One region of the Sporosarcina sp. NPDC096371 genome, then DNA from elsewhere that is predicted to be linked to it. Evidence: riboswitches for the same ligand, from Rfam matches in the RefSeq annotation. Region 1 holds a riboswitch; each other region holds the start of a gene.

Evidence for each region. A riboswitch is a leader RNA that binds a small molecule or an ion and turns the genes downstream of it on or off. The one in region 1 is predicted to bind S-adenosylmethionine.
Region 2: another riboswitch for S-adenosylmethionine. It lies ahead of ACIQ0H_RS06930 (O-acetylhomoserine aminocarboxypropyltransferase/cysteine synthase family protein); the one in region 1 lies ahead of metK (methionine adenosyltransferase).
Region 3: another riboswitch for S-adenosylmethionine. It lies ahead of ACIQ0H_RS15235 (methionine ABC transporter ATP-binding protein); the one in region 1 lies ahead of metK (methionine adenosyltransferase).
Region 4: another riboswitch for S-adenosylmethionine. It lies ahead of ACIQ0H_RS13250 (cyclase family protein); the one in region 1 lies ahead of metK (methionine adenosyltransferase).

Annotation. Positions count from the first base shown of each region.
Region 1 is NZ_JBIWFE010000008.1:179,391-184,986, reverse strand. It holds gene pckA (phosphoenolpyruvate carboxykinase (ATP)) at 9-1,595, opposite strand; SAM riboswitch class I at 1,779-1,898, shown strand; gene metK (methionine adenosyltransferase) at 2,122-3,318, shown strand; gene ACIQ0H_RS18455 (hypothetical protein) at 3,555-4,031, shown strand; gene ACIQ0H_RS18450 (NUDIX hydrolase) at 4,931-5,359, shown strand; gene ACIQ0H_RS18445 (histidine phosphatase family protein) at 5,381-5,596, shown strand, end outside.
Region 2 is NZ_JBIWFE010000002.1:196,508-202,103, forward strand. It holds gene ACIQ0H_RS06915 (sulfurtransferase TusA family protein) at 1-161, shown strand, start outside; gene ACIQ0H_RS06920 (sulfite exporter TauE/SafE family protein) at 224-997, shown strand; gene ACIQ0H_RS06925 (glycerol-3-phosphate acyltransferase) at 1,056-1,679, opposite strand; SAM riboswitch class I at 1,825-1,940, shown strand; gene ACIQ0H_RS06930 (O-acetylhomoserine aminocarboxypropyltransferase/cysteine synthase family protein) at 2,059-3,348, shown strand; gene ACIQ0H_RS06935 (homoserine O-acetyltransferase family protein) at 3,384-4,295, shown strand; gene ACIQ0H_RS06940 (homoserine dehydrogenase) at 4,253-5,239, shown strand; gene ACIQ0H_RS06945 (BCCT family transporter) at 5,456-5,596, opposite strand, start outside.
Region 3 is NZ_JBIWFE010000005.1:291,329-296,924, forward strand. It holds gene ACIQ0H_RS15210 (acyl-CoA dehydrogenase family protein) at 1-382, shown strand, start outside; gene ACIQ0H_RS15215 (arsenate reductase family protein) at 501-860, shown strand; gene gcvH (glycine cleavage system protein GcvH) at 936-1,319, shown strand; gene ACIQ0H_RS15225 (toprim domain-containing protein) at 1,390-1,731, shown strand; gene ACIQ0H_RS15230 (thioredoxin family protein) at 1,749-2,048, shown strand; SAM riboswitch class I at 2,103-2,208, shown strand; gene ACIQ0H_RS15235 (methionine ABC transporter ATP-binding protein) at 2,317-3,342, shown strand; gene ACIQ0H_RS15240 (methionine ABC transporter permease) at 3,335-4,003, shown strand; gene ACIQ0H_RS15245 (MetQ/NlpA family ABC transporter substrate-binding protein) at 4,053-4,901, shown strand; gene ACIQ0H_RS15250 (dicarboxylate/amino acid:cation symporter) at 5,251-5,596, shown strand, end outside.
Region 4 is NZ_JBIWFE010000004.1:352,566-358,161, reverse strand. It holds gene ACIQ0H_RS13280 (urease accessory protein UreE) at 1-171, shown strand, start outside; gene ACIQ0H_RS13275 (urease accessory protein UreF) at 245-853, shown strand; gene ureG (urease accessory protein UreG) at 877-1,506, shown strand; gene ACIQ0H_RS13265 (urease accessory protein UreD) at 1,499-2,305, shown strand; gene ACIQ0H_RS13260 (hypothetical protein) at 2,353-2,745, opposite strand; gene ACIQ0H_RS13255 (acyl-CoA thioesterase) at 2,835-3,311, shown strand; SAM riboswitch class I at 3,413-3,525, shown strand; gene ACIQ0H_RS13250 (cyclase family protein) at 3,627-4,364, shown strand; gene ACIQ0H_RS13245 (5-methyltetrahydropteroyltriglutamate--homocysteine S-methyltransferase) at 4,587-5,596, shown strand, end outside.

The DNA of each region.
Region 1 (5,596 bases):
TTACATTATTAAGCAGTAGGTCCACCTTTGAGAGAAATATCCTCAGAAACCGTACCGAACTTTTTGAAGTTTTCACGGAACAGATCCGCTAATTCATTTGCTTTTTGGTCATAAGCAGCACCATCAGTCCAAGCATTGCGTGGGTTCAACACTTCTGTTGGAACGCCGTCGATAGCTGTTGGCATTTCAAGGCCGAATACATCGTTTGTTGTTGTTTCGACGTTGTTTAATGTCCCTGCAAGTGCTGCACGTACCATTGCGCGTGTGTGTTTCAGATCCATACGTTTACCAACGCCATATACGCCGCCAGTCCAGCCAGTGTTGACTAGGAATACTTGTGCATCATGCTCATCGATTTTCTTACCAAGCATTTCAGCATAGACTGTTGCATGGAGTGGTAAGAAAGGTGAACCGAAGCATGTTGAGAAAGTAGCTTCTGGTGATGTAATACCACGCTCAGTTCCTGCAAGTTTCGATGTGAAACCGCTTAGGAAGTGGTACATCGCTTGTTCTTTCGTCAACTTCGAGATCGGAGGCAATACACCGAACGCGTCTGCTGTTAAGAACACGATTGTTTTCGGATGACCCGCAACAGAAGGATCAACAATATTATCGATTGCTTGAATTGGGTAAGCTGCACGCGTATTTTCAGTCAGTGAACCATCATCGTAATTAGGAATACGTGTGTTAGGATCGACAACAACGTTTTCTAAAACTGAACCAAAACGGATGGCGCCAAAGATTTCAGGTTCTTTTTCCTGCGATAAATTAATACATTTAGCGTAGCAACCACCTTCAATATTGAACACACCCGTATCAGACCAACCGTGCTCATCGTCACCGATTAGTTTACGGTCTGCATCAGCAGAAAGCGTTGTTTTACCTGTACCAGAAAGACCGAAGAATAAGGCAACATCGCCGTCTTCTCCAACGTTAGCTGAACAGTGCATCGGCATAATACCGTTTTCAGGAAGCAAGTAGTTCATGATGGAGAAGATGGATTTTTTCATTTCTCCCGCATATTCAGTTCCGCCAATCAAGACAATACGTTTTTCCATCGACACGATGATGAAAGTCTCAGAATTGGTACCGTCAACAGCTGGATCTGCTTTGAAAGAAGGAGCTGATAGGATTGTAAATTGAGCTTCGTGATTCTTCAATTCCTCTTCCGATGGACGGATGAATAGGTTATGAACGAACAAGTTATGCCATGCAAACTCATTGACAACTTGAATCGCAAGACGTGAAGCCGGGTCTGCACCAGCAAATCCTTTGAAAACGAATAATTCGTCATTGCCTTTTAAATGATTAATGACCTTGCTATATAATGAATCGAAAATTTCGGAAGAGATTGGACGATTGACGCTACCCCAATCGATCTTGTCTTTAGAAGACGCTTCCTCGACGATATACTTATCTTTAGGAGAGCGCCCTGTATACTTGCCTGTTTGAGCCGTGACTGCACCATCCGCGGTAAGTTGTGCCTCCCCGCGTGCTGTTGCTTTTTCAACAAGTTGTGGAACAGAAAGCTGTACGTTCACGTTTTTTCCTAAAAGAAGATCCTTCAATTCGTCGCCAATTTTCGCTGATATCATAATTATGTACCATCCTTTGCGTATAGTCCCAATCAGTTTGGGTGACATCACATTCTTTGAATTAGTATAACACATTAAGAATAATAGTCTATACTAATTCAAACTGCAACTAATTATATGCGAAAAGCTAAAAAGAATTGACAAATATCGCTGTTTTTCGTAATATGGATACTTGAACGGATACTCTTATCCCGAGCTGGTGGAGGGGTCAGGCCCTATGAAACCCGGCAACCTGCATAGACATGGTGTCTGCGCGAAGGTGCCAAACCTGTAGCAAGACGTTTATCTGAATTCAGATAATGCCTCCGGCGGATGTCTTGTATGATAAGAGTGAAAGGTGCTTTTGAAATCATGCCCTTCACTCATGTAGTTAATACGTGAGTGAAGGGCTTTTTATATGATATCGCCCTTTATCCTCGTGTATAGAGCTCGCAGTGGCTTGTAGTTTCATTTCCTATAGGAATGGGACTCTACATGGGACATATGAGTACCGTATCAATCTCGTAGGATATAAGGAGGAACTAACATGACAAATCGTCGACTATTTACATCAGAATCAGTAACAGAGGGACATCCGGATAAAATGTGTGACCAGATCTCGGATGCCATTTTAGATGCGATTATTGCAGAAGATCCAAATGCACGTGTGGCATGTGAAACTACCATTACAACAGGACTTGTCCTTGTTGCGGGGGAAATTACAACGTCAACGTATGTGGATATTCCAAAAGTAGTTCGTGAAACGGTTAAAGAAATTGGTTACACACGTGCTAAATTTGGTTTCGATTGGGAGACATCTGCAGTCCTTACTGCGATTGACGAACAATCAGCTGACATTGCTGCGGGCGTTGACCAAGCACTTGAAGCGCGCGAAGGTTCTATGACAGACGATGAACTTGAAGCAATTGGTGCAGGTGACCAAGGTTTGATGTTCGGTTATGCTTGTAATGAAACACCAGAACTTATGCCACTTCCAATTAGCCTAGCGCACAAACTTTCACGCCGTCTTGCACAAGTACGTAAAGACGAGACGCTAGATTACTTACGCCCTGATGGGAAAACGCAAGTAACAGTAGAGTACGATGACGACAATAATCCAGTACGAATTGATACAATCGTCATTTCAACGCAACATCATCCAGAAGTGACGCTTGAGCAAATTCAGCGTGATATAAAAGAAGTTGTCATTGGCGCGGTTGTACCAGCCGAATTGATTGACGACAATACAAAATACTTCATTAACCCGACAGGCCGCTTTGTAATCGGTGGACCACAAGGGGATGCGGGTCTAACAGGCCGCAAGATCATCGTTGACACATACGGTGGCTACGCACGTCATGGTGGCGGCGCGTTCTCTGGGAAAGATGCAACAAAAGTCGACCGTTCGGCTTCTTATGCAGCTCGTTATGTTGCAAAAAACATCGTGGCTGCAGAACTTGCAGACCGTTGTGAAGTGCAACTTGCCTATGCAATTGGCGTAGCGCAACCTGTATCGATTTCAATCGATACATTCGGAACAGGCACAGTAGCGGAAAGCAAATTAGTTGAGCTTGTACGTGGATTATTCGATCTACGTCCAGCCGGCATCATTAAAATGCTTGACCTACGTCGTCCAATTTACAAACAAACTGCTGCGTATGGTCACTTCGGTCGTACAGACATCGATTTACCATGGGAGCAGACTGATAGAGCTGCTGCGTTGAAAGAACAAGCAGGACAGTAATAGAATTAAAGAAAGCACAGCAAGTGGGGCTATCCCGCTTGCTGTGCTTTTTTTTAGGTTGTTTTCGTAAGGATTGTTGATATTTAATAAAAATCGGTATAAGATTTAACACTTGTTATAATAGAATAAGTTTTGAAACATTAAGAGGATTTGACCCGTCTAACTTTAAAAGAAGGCTTAAGATCAACGCCATTTAAGCATAACCAATTTTAACTACTAAAGAAGTTGGTGAGTATATGAATCAAACCGTTAAAAAATATAAAAAGAATATTCCATATATCTATTTGATTATTTTGACGGCAGTCTTTGAAATCTATTTATTCACCAATGCTACACCGTACGAAGCAATTAATAAGATAAGGTTCTACTGTTACATTTTGATGATTTTTGCATTCATATCCTGGCGTTGGTTTCGGACATATAAACCATTTTGGGTGAATGCGGCATTCACAGGCTTTATCATCAGTTTGGTGGTTATTCAGAATTATATGCTACCCCCATTAACCTACGAGGAAGCACAAAGACTTGTCGGCGAACAGTATCAAATAGTTCCCGAAAAGACGCATATGCCTGTCTTGTGGAGTGAAAAAGGAACTGATCTTTATCTGATCATTGGCTATGTAGATGGAGAAAAAAGGTTCTTTTCTGTTAATCCTATTACAGAACAAATTGGGGAACTTGGAAATTTAGATTCCTCTCCTATCTCAAAATAAATTAATCTGGTGACACAGTCACTCATCCAATGAAGTGTTTGTTTGAGTGACTTTATAATAGGAAAAGCACAGTAAGTGGGGCTATCCCGCTTGCTGTGCTTTTTTGGTGGATTCAAACATCCGATTTACTTTTATTCTTTAATATCATGGTGTGCTTAACAATCGATAGTATCGCTATTAAACAGACGCCGAGGTAAGCAACCCATGTAAACGTACTTAGAGTTTCGGAATTGATAAATTTCATTACCGTTGAAACTAATAATATGACAGATAAAATCAACATAAATAGTGGTCTTTTCAAATAATCACTCCGTTATTTAGAATCAAAGTTAGGGTTGTACCATTGTCTTTCGGAAGTAATTTTAGCTGTATCTTCACTCACTATAATATAACAGATGTATCTTGAAAACATCATTATTTCATTTTACGGTGAAATAAATTTATTAATGAAATGTCCCATCGTTGACATAGTTTATACGACTTCAGATTCCGTGGATGATAGTGGATAGTAAACCATATTTTAAGGGGGAGTAAATGTTATACTTGTTATATAAATCTGACTGCTTTTCAATAAAATCAGTCTTCCGCCAGTAGGTCAGATTGTGGAACAAGAGGGGGCTGAATAGATGTTCAAGAGAGCTCTAATTAATTTTTTATTGTTTATCCTTACGCTAACGGTTTTACAGTGGTTATTCCGACCAGAAATTCGTTGGGGTGAGAATATTGTGCTTACAAGCATTGCATTGTTTATATTTTTTTCTGTGGAATCGTTGATTAAACTTTATAAGAAAGCTAAAAAATAAATTTCTGGCACTTTAACAAATGTTCGCGTGATACAGCTATGCCAAAATTATTCCGGATTGTGGGAAAATGAAGTATGAACTTTAGGAGGATGTTGTATGTTCGTTGTAAATGTAGAAGGAGCTATCCAATGTAATGGTAAATGGCTTTTAATTCGAAGAAGTGAGAAGGAGGAGCATGCTGGAGGTTCTCTTTCACTAGTTGGTGGGAAATGTGAAATCGAAGGAAATTCATCTGATATTCTTGAACGGACTTTAAAACGGGAAGTGTTAGAAGAAGTAGGCATTGAAGTAACAGCTCTCAGGTATGTAAATAGTTCTTCTTTTGTTACTGAATCCGGGATAAATGTAATTGATATCGTTTTCTTATGTCATCTTGAATCAGGAGAACCATACGCTAAAAGCACAGAAGAGGTTGATGAGGTTATTTGGATGACTACTTCAGAAATTCTTGCCCAAGCGGATATGCCTGCATATCTAAAGAATAACATTAAACTAGCAGAGAAAATGCTACAGAATATTTTATAATCTATTTTTGGAGTGATTCAGTTGAAGAAAATCTATGTGATACGGCATTGTGAAGCGGAGGGTCAGTCATCCGAATCTCCACTCACTGCAAGAGGCTATAGACAGGCAAGTGAATTAGCTACATTTTTTGAGAATGTTAACGTTGAACGAATTATTTCGAGTCCCTACAAGCGTGCCGTTCAAACCATACAACCACTTGCAGAACGGTTAAATGTTGAAATTGAAATGAATAGCCAA
Region 2 (5,596 bases), on a different contig from region 1:
AGGTAATGAAAGAAATGGAGACGGGGGAAGTACTTGAAATCCAGGCTACTGACAAAGGGTCCGTCGCAGATTTGACTGCGTGGTCAAAATCAGGTGGTCATGATTTAGTGCAGCATACGGAAGAAGCTGGCGTCTTTACGTTTTGGATTAAAAAAGGCTAACGCAAAACGGAGGGGTATCCAGGTAAAGGATATCCTTTCTTCTTTTGAAAGGAGGAAATGTGATGGATATTACGTTTATCATCACGCTATTTTTAATTGGATTTATCGGCTCGTTCATTTCGGGCATGGTGGGCATTGGCGGTTCGATTATAAAATATCCAATGCTGCTCTATATTCCACCGCTTCTTGGCATGGCGGCTTTCACTGCCCATGAAGTATCAGGCATCAGTGCCATTCAAGTGTTTTTCGCAACCATTTCGGGTGTGTGGGCATACCGTAAAAGCGGTTATATTAATAAAACACTCATTTTGTACATGGGATCCAGTATTTTAATCGGGAGTTTTATAGGTGGGTATGGATCTGATTTAATGTCTGAGGGATCTATCAATCTGGTCTATGGCCTATTGGCGACAATTGCTGCAATCATGATGTTCGTCCCGAAAAAAGGGTTGGATGATATTCCGGTCGATCAAGTGACTTTTAATAAGTGGTTGGCTGCAGTATTGGCGTTTATTGTCGGAATTGGGGCAGGAGTTGTCGGCGCAGCCGGAGCGTTCATTCTTGTGCCAATTATGCTTGTCGTCTTGAAAATCCCGACGCGCATGACAATTGCAACGTCACTCGCGATTACGTTCATCTCTTCCATCGGGTCGACAATCGGTAAGATAACGACGGACCAAGTACTTTATGGGCCCGCGGTTATTATGATTATTGCAAGTATACTGGCGGCACCCCTTGGAGCGAAAGTTGGACAAAAGATAAATACGAAAGTATTGCAGTGGCTATTGGCCATTCTTATTTTGGGGACGGCTATTAAAATTTGGCTAGATTTTTAAATAAACGAAAAAAACGGTTTCGCCAAATGATGGTGCGGACCGATTTTTTCGTTGTTAACTATTTCTTTTTAAATACTGCCAACACCCGTTTTTCACTACCGTTCTTCATCCGCTGGAAATTCTCGATATGTTTCCAAATGGCAAGCATGAATAATAAAGTCGCAACGACAACGGGCCAGTAGCCGTCTGACCAAAATGCTAGGGCGAAGAATGTCACATATAGCATTAGAACTCCGAACACAAGAAAATCTGTCACAATCGCTACAATAACCAACAACGTAAATGCAACGAGTCCGAAGCGCCAATCAAGGGCAAGGAGCACGCCAATGATAGTCGCCGTTCCTTTACCGCCATTGAACTGCATGTAAAAAGGAAAGTTATGCCCAATGACCGTTGCGGCACCTGCGGCGAATAATAACAATGAAATCTGATCGGTCGGCAATCCTGCGTTTACTACGATTCTGTGTGCAAGTATTATAGCCAGTACACCTTTTCCGATGTCTATCGCTGCAACGAGCGCACCAAACTTTTTCCCTAGCACAATTGTGGCGTTCGAAGCGCCCGCATTTTTAACCCCAGTTTCTTTTAGATTAATGCCTGAAATCATCTGTGCAACAACCGAACCATGCAGGCATCCAATTGCATAGCCCAAAATAATGACGCTTACAATCCACAACCACATAACAATTCCTCCAAATGAATGATTACTTAAATTATAGCATTTTGAATTAAATATAAGTTTCAGAAAAGATTTTCAATAAACACTTGACATTGTATTGGGAATTCACCTATACTACTCCACAAGATGAAAAACTAAATCTATCAAACTCTTATCAAGAGCGGCGGAGGGACTAGGCCCTGCGATGCCCGGCAACCGGCAAGTGACCAACTTGCACAGGTGCTACTTCCTACAGATTCGTGCAAACGGTCTGAAAGATAAGAGGAGGAATAAGCGAAAGCATAACCCTCTTCTTAAGCGAAGGGGGTTATTTCTTTTTTCCAAAAATATCCCCGACGCCTCCGCATACAATCACCTTAAAAAAATACTGGAGGTAATGACAATGACAAAACTTCAACCTGAAACGCTTCTACTACACGGTGGGCAAGTGCCAGACCCAGTAACGGGATCACGTGCAGTACCTATCTACAAAACGAGTTCATTCGCATTCCGAGACACGGAGCATGCACAAAATCTATTTGCTTTGAAAGAACCAGGTAATATTTATAGTCGTATTATGAATCCGACAGTCGATGTGTTTGAAAAGCGCGTTGCTTTACTAGAAGGGGGAACGGCGGCAGTTGCATTATCTTCGGGAATGGCAGCGATTGCGTTTTCAATTTTAAATATCGCAGGCGCTGGTGATGAAATTGTCGCAGCAAGCAATTTATATGGCGGTACGTATAACTTGTTTGCCGTGTCACTTCCACGCTATGGCATCAATGTGAAATTTGTGGATGCAACAGATCCTGAAAACTTCCGTGCGGCTATTACGGATAAAACAAAAGCAGTTTTTGCTGAAACGATTGGCAACCCAAGCCTTCATGTTCTTGATATTGAAGCTGTTGCCAACATTGCACATGAGAATGGACTTCCGTTGCTAATTGATAATACATTCCCGTCACCGTATGGTTCGAATCCGATCGACTACGGGGCAGACGTTGTCATTCATTCTGCAACGAAATGGATTGGCGGACATGGGACGTCAATCGGTGGTATCGCTGTCGACGCTGGAAAATTTGACTGGACACAAGGGAGGTTCCCTGGGTTTACTGAGCCGGATGAAACGTATCATGGGCTTCGTTATGGGATTGACGCGGCAGGTGCGGCATTTGCGACAAAACTACGTGTGCAGGCATTGCGTGACTTTGGACCATGCCTGAGCCCAGACAATGCATTCGCTTTCTTGCAAGGTCTTGAAACATTACATTTACGAGTGGAAAAACATAATGAAAATGCTATGAAAGTGGCAAATTATTTGAAGCAGCATCCGTCTGTGGAATGGGTAACGTATACAGGTCATCAAGACCACCCATCACATAGTAACGCGGAAAAGTATTTGAAAAATGGTTTCGGCTCGATTATCGTTTTCGGTATTAAAGGGGGGCGTGAAGCGGGTCGTAAGTTGATTGATAACGTTACGATTTGGTCGCATGTTGCCAATGTGGGAGATGCAAAATCACTTATTATTCACCCAGCTTCAACGACGCATCAGCAATTGTCGGCTGAAGATCTTGAAAATGCAGGTGTAAAAGAGGAATTGATTCGCTTGTCTGTTGGGCTTGAATCGATTGATGATATCATTGCGGATCTTGCGCAGGCGATTGACAAGGCCGCGCCGGTTATCGCGTGAGACGGATTGGATGAAAAAGAAGGAGCGTGACGAACATGGGGACAGGAATTGTGAACATTGGGAATCTACGATTGGAGTCGGGCATTCTATTGGAAAATGTCCAGCTAGCCTATGAAAGAATAGGCAGACCTGAGGCGCAAACTGTCCTTGTTTGCCACGCATTGACGGGAAATCAGTATACAGTCGGGACGACAGAAGATCCAGGCTGGTGGAGTGGCCTTGTGGGTCGAGGAAAGAGTATTGATACTAGCAAGTATTCCGTCATTTCTTTTAATAGTCTTGGAGGTTGCGAGGGGTCAACTGGGCCAACAACTGTTAATCCATCTACGGGTGAATTGTATGGTGACTTATTTCCAGAGGTAACAATCCGGGATATGGTACATGCGGAACGTAAGGCACTGACGGAGTTGGGGATCCGGCGACTGCGAGCAGTTATTGGTGCGGCACTGGGGGGCATGCAGGTACTTGAATGGGGCATCTTATATGCAGAGGATATGGATCTTCTCATACCAATGGCCGTCACGCCGACGCTTGGTGCGTACGGAGCTGGTTTACATGCAATTGGTCGTGATGCGGGTTTTAACGAGCGTAATTATACAGGCCCCGCTTTGGTGAAACGAATTGATCCTAATAGTTATTACACACTACTCCGCGCCATGAATACGCATGATATCGGTCGCGGACGGGGTGGCGTTGTAAGTGCTGCCCGTCAAATATCGGCAAAAGTAGTTGCACTCGCGTTTACGCATGATGTGATTTATCCAACGGCAGATATTCAGGCGTTTACACGTCTTGTTGAAGATTCTAGCTATATTTTGATTAATACAGAATATGGGCATGCAGGTTTTTCGACAGAGTTTGAAAAATGGGGATTTATGATTACACAATTTATGGAGGTGGCGATATGCCGTCAATCAAAGTCGCTATACTCGGTTTCGGCACTGTAGGCGAAGGCATTTACAGGATTTTGAATGAAAGAAAAGAAGAGATTAAGAAAGAGACAGGGCATACGATCGATATCGTATCTATTCTTGTGCGTGATACGGCGAAAGAGCGCCTTGCCACACCGGGAACTAGGATAACGGATGATGTCCAAGAAATTTTTGCAACTGGCGATATCGACGTTGTTTTTGAGGCGATTGTTGGGGAAGAGCCGGCTTATAGTTATCTATCGGAAGCCATTGAAAAAGGGTGTCATGTGATTACAGCGAACAAGACGATGTTTGCTCAACATGGGCCAGCCTTATTAAAACATGCAGCTTTCCGCGGCGTTCAGGTTTGTTACGAAGCAACGACAGCAGGTGGCGTACCGATTATCCGGACGATTTCGGGTTTGCTGCCGACAGATCGTGTGCGACGCATTCGTGGGATTTTTAATGGTACCTCGAATTTCATCCTCACGAAAATGCGGGAAGAGGGAATTCCATTTGAAGCGGCGCTTCACGAGGCGCAGGTACTCGGTTACGCAGAAGCAGACCCGACAGATGATATAGGTGGTAAAGATGCATTCCGAAAACTGATGATTTTAAGCGCATTGTCATTTGGCAGGCAACCGGATTGGCAAGACGTCCCGATTGTCGGGATTGATGGCGTAACGATTGAAGCTGTGAAGGATGCATCGGCAGGGAAATTACGTTATCGCCATGTGGCCGATATTGCGTTAGATGAAAACGGAGCACTACACGGTAGCGTTGGGCCTGTCCTGATTGGACCTGAACATCCGTTATATGGCGTGGATGGTGTGGATAACGCAATTATCGTCGACACTGATCACCTCGGGGCCCTTACACTCATTGGTCCAGGTGCGGGAATGTACCCGACAGCAAGTGCGATGGTTGGAGACCTTTTACAGATCGTTGGGAAACGCGAAGCGGTAGTTGTAACGAGTTAATTATATATGTTGAACCTATGATTTTCACATAATCTCCAGCGAAGGCATCCGGGGAAGGATGTAGTTCAATCCTTCCTTAAGCGCTGAGCGTTGTTAGTAAGGGTTTTTAATTCGACATGTATAGTAGGTACCTCATTGAAATTCATGAGGTATTTTTTTCGTGAGATTTTAGACAGCAAGAAAGGGCTCCTTCGTTCGAGGGAGCCCTTTCTTATATTATTTCTTTTGTTTTATTAATTTTAATTCCGCTTTCAAAGCTTTCAGCAACGACACAATCATCAGTAGCATAACGAAAGAAAACGGTAGCGCCGCGATGATAATGGTATTTTGTAATGCTGTGAGCCCATTTACAGATAG
Region 3 (5,596 bases), on a different contig from region 1:
TCTTCTTGTAGCGGGCCTAGCCGCACAACGATTCGGTACGAAACTAGAAGCGGAGCAAGAAGTACTTGTGAACATTGCAGACATCGCTAATAACATCTTCGCCATGGAATCAGCGCTTCTACGCACGGAAAAAGCGATTGCCCGTAACGGCGAGGAAAAAGAGCAACAGAAGATCCTTTATACACAAATCTTCTGTCAGGAAGCATTTGAAGAGATTGAAAGAGATGCTAAAGAAACTCTTTTCGCGGCTGTCGACGGCGACAATCAGCGTATGATGATTTCCGCGCTACGCAAATTGACGCGCTCTACCCCTTATAATATCATCGTGAAAAAACGGGAAGCTTCCGTGAAATTAATAGAAGCCGAAAAGTATATCGTCTAACCAAACGGATGATACGGCGCCAGTTACTACCTCAATTTGTCCACTTCAAATTGGGGTAGCAGCTGGCGCCGTTTCGAGTTTTTTCTGGTATAATGACAAAAACGGAGGTGGTGTCGACATGGGACTTACATATTACGGATATCCGAAATGTGGAACGTGCAGAAAAGCAAAGGCATGGCTTGAAACGAAAGGCTTGAATTTTCAAGAGGTAAACATTGCGGAAGCTCCTCCAACAGCCGAGGAACTTCGTAACATCATTGCGGTATCTGGCTTGGAATTGAAGAAGTTTTTCAACGTCAGTGGTACGAAGTATAGGGAACTAAATTTGAAAGACAAATTGCCTACTATGACGGATGAAGAGAAGATTAGCTTGCTATCATCTGACGGCATGTTAATAAAAAGGCCGCTAGTTTTCGGTGAAGGTAAAGTGACTGTTGGCTTCAAGGAAGAAGAATTCGACAACATATGGACAAACTGATGACAGACCTTGTCATTAGTCTTGAAATATGCCAAAATTGAATTGAATGAAATACTATTTTTGGAGGGGTACGGAATGAGCACACCAAAAGATCTGCGTTATTCTGAAGAACATGAATGGGTACAAGAAGTAGGCGGTAACTTCCGCATCGGAATTACACATTTCGCACAATCTGAACTTGGCGATATCGTTTTCGTTGAACTTCCATCTGTTGGTGACGAAATCAAAGCGGACGAGCCTTTCGGAAGCGTTGAATCAGTTAAGACAGTATCAGAACTTTACGCACCAATTAGCGGTAAAGTTGTTGAAGTGAACGAAGGACTTGAAGATAGCCCTGAGTTCGTTAACGAATCTCCATACGAAAATGCATGGATGATCGTTGTTGAACCATCTGATGCATCTGAAGTAGATGCATTGATGTCCGCTGAAGCATATGAAAAAATGACAGTCGGAGAATAATTTTCCCAAAAAAACGCTGGTATCGCTCCGGCGTTTTTTTGAACCATAAAATGGAGCGGGAGGAATCCTTGTGGCATATGACAAAGTGATTATTGTTGAAGGGGGCCAGGATCGTAAGCGTCTTGCACGAATCCTTGCCGAGCCTGTTGATATTATTTGTACGAATGGAACAGTCAGCCCTTATCGACTCGAAGAATTGCTTGCGCCCTATGAACAACATGAGTTATATGTCTTTGTCGATGCAGATGAATCGGGTGATAAGATTCGAACGTTATTCAAAAGGGAGTTTCCTGCCGCCATTCATTTATATACGGAAAAGGTTTACAGGGAAGTTGAAACAACCCCCTACAAAGTGCTTGCTACGATATTACTTGAGGCGAACTTTAATGTGCAGCCAAATTTTTTACTTTAAAGGACGGTCTATAAACAATGGAGATATGGTCACGTGAACAATGGGAACAAGTTGTGCAAGAGTCACCCTCTGCAGCATATTATTTATATACACCGATGTGCGGAACGTGTGCTGTTGCTTCTAAAATGATGGAAGTCATTTCGGTAATGAAGCCGGATATGCCGATTGGCAAGGCAGATTTGAATTATGTACAAGACTTGGCAATGGATTACGAAATCGAAAGTGTCCCTTGTCTGCTTATCCAGAAGGATGGGGTTGTGCAACATAAAATCTATGCGTTCCAGTCAGTTCCATACCTTCTTGAGAAAATCGATTGACAACTCGTGCAGTCTTATGATAGCATTTGAACTAGTATTTAATTGAATAGGTCGCTCTTATTAAGAGAGGTGGAGGGATAGTGCCCTATGAAGCCCGGCAACCGTCACGAAAGTGAAATGGTGCCAAATCACACAAAGCAATTGCTTTGACAGATGAGAGATTGGACGAACGTTTATTTATTGATAACGTCAAGCCTTTCTGCCAGTCTGCAGGAAGGCTTTTTATATTGAAAAAATAATGTATAAACAACTTAGTGAGGTGAAGAAGATGATTCGTTTAACGGATGTTCATAAACGGTTTGGTGCAGGACCAGTTAGTATATCTGCAGTCGAGAATGTTTCACTGGATATAGCCGAGGGTGAAATATTTGGAATCATCGGTTATAGTGGAGCGGGAAAAAGTACGTTGATTCGCCTGCTGAACGGGTTAGAAACGCCTACATCAGGGAATGTGACAATAGGTGGCCGAGAAATTTCTTCTATTAAAGGGAAGGAGTTGCGGGCCGCGCGACAAAAAGTAAGTATGATTTTTCAACATTTCAACCTCCTTTGGTCACGGACTGTGAGGGACAATATTGCCTTCCCACTCGAAATTGCGGGCGTGCGCAAGGCGGAACGTGAGCGGAAAGTCAATGAACTAATTGACTTAGTCGGTTTGTCGGGTCGGGAAAATGCCTATCCTTCAGAGTTATCAGGTGGGCAGAAGCAACGCGTCGGGATTGCCCGGGCACTTGCGAATGACCCTGAAGTGTTACTTTGTGACGAAGCGACATCTGCCCTTGATCCTGAAACAACAGATGCGATACTTGAACTTCTCACGGGTATCAATGAAAGGCTTGGCTTAACGATTGTCCTGATTACACATGAAATGCATGTCATTCGGAAGATTTGTCATCGCGTGGCGGTCATGGAGGCGGGGAAAGTCGTCGAAATCGGCAATGTCCTTGATGTCTTCCAATCGCCACAAGAACCGATTACCAAACGATTTGTATCGCAAGTAACTGAATCTACAGAAGTCAAACAGGCGGTCGCACATATTAAGCAAGAACTGTCTTCCGGTACGCTAATCAAACTTGTCTTTGTTGGCGAGCGGACGGAGCAACCAGTATTGGCCAGTCTGATTCGGAAATTTGATGTCGATGTGAATATTGTGCAAGGGAATATTTCACATACTCGTGGAGGCGCCTACGGTACGCTCATTCTCCAACTTGTCGGGGATGAACGTGAAATCGAAGAAGCGATTCAATACTTACATGCGCAAGATGTTCAGACGGAGGTGCTTGGAAATGATTGAGAACCTTTTTCCGAATGTTGATTGGGAAGTGATGTGGGAAGCAACCTTAGAAACACTTTATATGACGGCGCTTTCGACCATTTTCACATTTGTGATTGGGCTTGCTCTAGGTATAGTATTGTTTCTTTCAAGCCCGCGTCAATTATGGGCAAACAAGCTAACGTATACCCTTACAGGAGCTTTTGTTAATATATTCAGGTCCATCCCTTTCATTATATTAATTATTTTGTTAATCCCGGTTACCAAACTCTTGATTGGAACCATTCGTGGACCGGAAGCAGCATTGCCGGCACTTATTATCGGGGCGGCTCCATTTTACGCAAGAATGGTATTAATAGCATTCCAAGAAATTGATAAAGGTGTTATTGAGGCGGCAAAATCGATGGGGGCAAAAACGAAGACGATTATTTTCAAAGTTCTTCTTCCTGAGTCAAAGCCAGCCCTTCTTTCTGGAATAACAGTGACGGCTATTGCGCTTGTTGGGTACACAGCAATGGCAGGTTTTATTGGTGCGGGTGGTCTTGGAACGCTTGCTTATATGGAAGGGTTCCAACGAAGTCGGGGGGATGTCACGTTCGTCTCGACGATTATTATTTTAATAATTGTGTTCGTTCTCCAGATCATTGGAGATTTCGCAGTGAAGAAATCAGATAAGCGCTAAACATACGAAGTCGCAATTATAAACAACATAGAAAAGGGGAGATAGTAAAATGAAAAAACTATTAACAGGGATTTTATTGGCAGTACTTGTGCTTGCACTTGCTGCGTGTGGTACAAAAGACGACGGCGGGAAAAGTAACCAAAGTGGCAATGGAGAAAAAGAGGAATTAACGGAACTTAAGATTGGCGCTTCTAATACGCCGCATGCCATCATTCTTGAAGAGGCGAAGCCTTTGTTGAAAGAAAAAGGCGTGGATCTAGTTATCGAAAAATACCAAGACTATATTTTCCCGAACCAGGATCTTGAATCAGGTGAAATTGACGCAAACTATTTCCAACACATTCCTTATCTAGAAGGGCAAATGGCAGATCACGGCTATAAATTTGTCAATGCAGCTGGCATCCATATTGAGCCAATTGGTATCTACTCAAAAGAATATGCATCTCTTGAGGAACTACCAGAAGGAGCAACCATTCTAATGAGTAACTCTGTTGCTGATCACGGGCGCGCGTTATCATTGCTTGAAGCAAAAGGACTTATTAAACTAGCCGATGGCATCGACAAAGCCAAAGCTGAAGTAAAAGATATCGCTGAAAATCCAAAAAAACTCAAATTTGATGCGAAAAACGATCCAGCTATTTTGCCACAGTTTTTCAATCAAGGTGAGGGCGATGCGGTTCTTATTAACACGAACTTCGCAATAGATGCAGGTTTAAATCCACTTAAAGATTCAATCGCGATGGAGGATTCGGAATCACCGTATGTAAATATTATCGCTGTACGAGAAGGCGATGAAAACAACCCTGAAATTAAAGCATTGGTTGAAGTATTGAAATCACAAGAGATTCAAGACTTCATCTTAGAAACGTGGAACGGCGAAATTGTTCCCGTAAAATAATAAATTTGGCAACACCGCTGATTTGTAAAAACAAATCGGCGGTGTTTTTTTTGTGGAAATAAAGTGAGCGAAAAAGCTTGGGACTAGATTAGTAATCTCTTTTGGTGTTTGCTTATATAACTTTCGCAAGGGGTGCATAAATTTGTTCAATTCGTCTCATCGCGGTTTAATTGTAAGCGTTCCCTTTTTGTGGAGGGGATTTGAAGCGGGTCTTTATTTCAAATTATATAGATGAAAGGAGTGGCAAAATAAATGGAAATAATTAATTAAAAAAAGAGGTTACAATAGTGAAAAGATTATGGTATTGTTAATAAATAAATACAAACGTTTATTTGAGGAGGACACGGGGATGAAGTTCAAACTTGGTCTTATATGGCGTATCATCATTGCCATTGCACTTGCAGTCGCACTTGGATTACTTGTTCCAAAATTCGGGGAAGGCTTTGCAGAGGGGTTTGTTAGTCTAGCAGCTACATTTAATATGCTTTTTGGTGGATTTCTTAATTTTATCGTACCATTGATCATTATTGCATTTATCGCACCTGGGATTGCTGAACTTGGAAAAGGGTCTGGTAGACTCCTTGGGCTAGCAACGGCATTTGCTTATATTTCAACAATCGTAGCGGGTATTATTGCTTTCTTTGCGGCAACAACTCTATTGCCTGGTTTGATTGACAAGGTTGGTAGTGGGGGTA
Region 4 (5,596 bases), on a different contig from region 1:
ACAGCTTTCGAACTAGGTAACCGTCACACTCCGGCATTAATCGAGGAAAATGAAGTAATCGTTCGTGCGGACCATACGTTGAACAAATTGCTAGATGAAGTAGGTGTTGCATATGAAACAACTGAGAGACGATTCAAACAACCATTCAAATACCGTGGGCACTCCCACTGATTTTGCACTTTTGCATCTGTTTCAAATACACGACTCCGCTTTTCCAATAGGTTCCTTTACGCAAACCTACGGAATGGAAACATATATTCAAGAAGACATCATCCGTACGAAAGAGGATTTGGTTGCTTATTGTACATCATTCCTATTTCATAATCTAGTGCGTGGGGATGCAATTTTGATTCAAGAAGCTTATACTGCGGCTCAGGAACAGGATACGGAGCGACTTCTCTATTTAGAGCAATTATGCGGTGCCATGAAACTTGCGAAAGAGTCACGTGACGCAAGTGTGAAGCTCGGCAGACAGTTCATTAAAACAGCGTCTCCGCTTGTGGAAGATGAATTTTTTGCCGGATGGAAAGCACGCATTGAATCGCAAGAAATTAAAGGTCATTACGCTATTCTCTACGGTATTTACAGTGCAACGACAGGCATTAGCGCACATCATGCGGTTATGACGTATTTGTTTGCATCTTTGAATGGACTCGTTCAAAATGCGGTTCGTGCGGTGCCATTTGGCCAAACTACTGGCGTCCAAGCAATGTATGAATTGATTGGTCCAGTTACGGAAGCGGCCGAATTGGTAGCGACGTTGACAGAAAATGATATTAGTAATAATGCGCTGGGTATAGAACTAGCTTCGATGAAGCATGAGTATCTATTCTCTAGATTGTTTATTTCATAATGGATTGAAAGGAGTTTTTTTTAATGAAACCAGTACGTATTGGCATCGGTGGTCCAGTTGGATCGGGTAAAACTTCACTCGTAGACCAACTAACACGCGCGATGCATGAAGATTATAATGTTGCGGTCATTACGAATGATATTTACACACGTGAAGATGCACAGTTTTTGATCAGCAACGGTGTACTTGAAGAGAACCGTATTTTAGGTGTTGAAACAGGAGGTTGTCCGCATACGGCAATCCGTGAAGATGCTTCAATGAACTTTGCAGCAATCGATGAGCTGAAAAATCGCTTTACAGACCTTGATATTATTTTCGTTGAGAGCGGTGGCGACAACTTGTCTGCTACATTCAGCCCTGAACTTGTGGATGCTTATATTTATGTTATTGACGTTGCAGAAGGTCAAGATATTCCAAGAAAAGGTGGCCCTGCTTTAACGCGTTCCGATCTTTTATTAATTAATAAAACAGAATTAGCTCCATATGTTGGTGTTGATCTTGAAGTGATGGACAGCGACGCGAAGAAAATGCGTAATGGTCGTCCGTATATCTTCACAGACGTACGTTCACAGAAGAACGTTGATAAAGTCGTAAACTGGATCAAGCACAGCATGTTATTGGAAGGTGCGGATTCCGCTGGTTCAAATGCATAAGCCGTCACGATATATCCATCACGGTAAACTGGACATGGTATTCGAACCAAGAAGAGGTTATACAAGAATGCCACATGTTTACCAACAACCTCCGTTAAAGGCGAGCCGGGAATTGTACGTAGGTACGGACCCGACGGCGACCGTCTATATTATGGAATCGTCTGGAGGGATGGTGTCAGGAGACCGCAACGATATTACAGTGAAAATTGCTCCGGATAGTAAGGTGCGGTTGGTTCAACAATCAGCATTAAAAATCTACCCAACGCAACCGGGCGATATTTGTAAGTTTACAATCGATGTCGATCTTGGGGAACGCTCGCGCTTGGAGTGGATGCCCGAGGTACTGATTCCGTTTGTTGATGCAAATTTCCAAGTGGATACGACGCTCCGAATTGCTAGCGACGCAACGGTATTATGGGGTGAAATTGTCGCGCCAGGACGTGAAAAACGTGGTGAGATTTTTGACTATCAATCGTTCCGGTCGAATTTCAAAATTTTTGTAGAAGATGAGTTAATTGCTTTCGATTCATTGCACTTTACACCGAAAGATGCTGCATACGGCGGTATTGGTATTCTTGAAGGAGCGCTATACGTCGGTTCGATTTGGCTTGTATCACCTAATGCAGCGGATATCGATATCCGCGCATTGCAGGAAACATTGCGGGTCGAAGAAGGATTGAAAGCTGGTATGACGCGACTTGAGGGAAATGCTATTCATTGTCGTTGGCTCTCGGTCGATCAGTGGAAAATGCAAGAAGAGATGAAGCGTGTATATGCGCTGTTGGCGGATATGGTGTAAGAGGACACTCCTATAGGGGGTGTCCTCTTTGGGTTGAAGAATTATTTTTAGTTCGATGCTTGTTTCTTACCCCATAGTTTTACTAAAAAATCCATAAACCAAATATAAAAGATCAAGGAACTAAATAGAATAATGACGATATAAATATACTGGAATGGTATGGAGATTGAATATTTTTGAATGAAACGACTGGAGTATAGCATGATAACCGTCATTGTAACAATCAATGTGATCATACCAAGTGCATAAATAATTATCGTACTTCTAGGCGTTTTTTGGAGCGTTGTCCGAATGGATTTCCGGAACTTTATGGATTTTATAATCAGGTAAGAAAACAGTGCAATTGATAAGTATTCATTTGCTACAAAAAGTAATATGAATCCAAGTAATAGGATAAACCAAGTGATTTTTTCATAGTGTTTATCGATGAAATTTATCATTGAAATCCCCCCAGTTTGTGTATACTATGTATACGAAGTATATAAGGGAAAAGTTTCTTTTATCATGAAATTGCAAAGGGGAGAGCTATATGCAAGAAAAAAGACCTATGGGCCAATCACGCACGATCCAGACAAAACTGGTCTTGCCGCCAGATACGAATCACCTACAGACAATTTTCGGAGGAAAAGTGCTCGCATATATCGATGAAATTGCGGATATCGCTGCCATGAAACATTCAAAAACAGCGGTCGTTACAGCTTCTATCGATTCAGTTGACTTTGTTTCATCAGCACGTGTTGGAGATGTCCTTGAACTGGAAGCAGTCGTCACTTCGACAGGTCGAACATCGATGGAAGTATTCGTGTCCGTTCATTCGATGAACCTGCTGACAGGTGAAACGAAACTGACAACCGAATCATTTTTGACGATGGTTGCCATGGACAAGGATAACAAACCAACTCCAGTACCCGGGATTTATCCTGAAACGGATGCTGAAAAGAGTCTGTTTGAAACAGCACCTGCTCGCCGCGAGCACCGGAAAGTACGGAGTGAGATGAAGCATTAATCAAAACTAATAAATTATCAATTAAAAACATTTTATACTTTCGCTGTTGACATTCTATTCAAAGGCCTGTATTGTACTATCTAATAACTGAATACGTAACTTTCTTATCCAGAGAGGTGGAGGGACTGGCCCTTTGATACCTCAGCAACAGACTTTTTAAGTACTGTGCTAATTCCAGAAGCCAAGCGTAATGCTTGTAGCTTGAAGATAAGAAGAGCAAAAAGCGAAACTGCCAAAACCTCTTCTTTAAGTATAGAAGAGGTTTTTTGTTCTTTCTGGAGACTGTTACCTTCAAGTAAAAAAGGAGGAATTTTTATGTCAAATGAATTACTGAATGCACTTACGTTATTAAAAAAGAAAGAGTGGGTCGATTTAACGCATACCTTTGGACCCGATTCTCCGCATTTTTCAGCCTTTGATGCAGCAAAATTTACGACGTTGTTCGATCATGATGATGGATTTTTTGCACAGAGCTTTACATTTGCGGGGCAGTACGGCACGCATATTGACGCGCCCATCCACTTCGTTCGAGATACGAGATATTTGGATGAATTGGGCTTGAAAGAGTTAGTGTTACCACTTGTCGTTATTGATAAATCCAAAGAATCCGATGAAAATCATGACTTTACATTAACCGTTGAAGATATTTTGACATTTGAAGAGCAGTACGGACGAATTGAGCCAGGTACATTTGTGGCACTGCGTACAGATTGGAGCAAGCGCTGGCCGGATAACGAGGCGTTTTGCAATAAAGATGCCGATGGAAATAACCGCATACCCGGTTGGGGTCTTGAGGCTTTGAAGTTTTTACTCGAAGAACGACAAGTAAAAGCGGTTGGACATGAAACATTTGATACAGACTCGGCTATTGATTTTCAAAAGAACCAGGCACTGCTAGGCGAATATTATGTGCTCGAGCAAGACACGTACCAAATCGAATTATTAACGAATCTAGATAAATTGCCTGCAAAGGGCACAGTCATTTTCAACATCGTTCCGAAGCCGGAAAAAGCATCGGGATTCCCAGTACGCTCATTTGCGATACTGCCATAACTATAAAAAGCCCGCTCATTCGCGGTTCTAACCAACTAATAGAAAAGTACTGCACCCATTCGTGCATCTGTCTTACCTACAAAGAAGGAATTCGCTCATACGCGTTCTTCCCTAACCAATCGCACTCATTTGTGCACATGTTCGAACCATAAAAACGCTCATTTGCGCTTACACATAAGAAAATCATAATAAACTACTAAAAATAGAAAGAAGGAATTGCCGATGACAAACACATCAACTACGTTAACGAAAGCACCATTTAGAGCAGATCATGTTGGAAGTTTACTACGACCGGATAATTTGCACCAAGCACGTAAAGAGTTCAAGGAAGGTGCGATTACTGCACAACAATTGCGCGAAGTCGAAACACAGGAAATTAAACGCATTGTTGATAAACAAATCGAAGTTGGCTTGGAACTTGTGACGGACGGCGAGTTTAGACGGACTTGGTGGCATTTAGATTTCCTAGAGCATCTAAATGGAATTGAAGGGTTCGTACCTGAGACGGGTTATGTATTTGAAGGCGTTGAAACAGAAAGATACAACGTTCGAAACGCAGGCAAGATCTCTTTTAATCCCGGGCATCCATTCATCAAAGACTTTATTGAGTTTAACGAAATCGTTGGAGGTCGTGCCGTTGCAAAACAAACGATTCCAAGTCCAAACCAACTATTTAATATTGGAATTCGTGATGTAAATATTTATCCGGATATCGAGGACTATGCAAAAGACATTATTCAGGCATACAAAGATGCACTCAACGCATTTTACGAAGCAGGTGTGCGTTACTTACAACTAGATGATGTGTACATTGCTGGATTGTCTGCGCCGGATATCCCATTCAATGACGGAGAATATTCAAGAGAACAACTCATTGACTTGGCATTGCGTGTCATTAACGGAGTGTTGGAAGGAAAACCGGAAGACTTAGTTGTAACAACGCACTTATGCCGCGGAAACTATCAATCGACATGGGCGTTTGAAGGCAGCTATGCACTAATCGCACCAACATTATTGGCGAAGGAAAAAGTGGATGGCTTCTTCTTGGAATATGATGATGAGCGCTCAGGAGACTTTCAGCCGTTAGAACATATTCCTGGTGGTGGAGCGAGTGTTGTCCTTGGCGTTGTCACTTCGAAAAACGGAGAAGTGGAAGATAAAGAGGCTGTTAAAGCCCGCATTCAAGAAGCCGCGAAGTACGTGCCACTTGAACAATTATGCTTAAGCCCGCA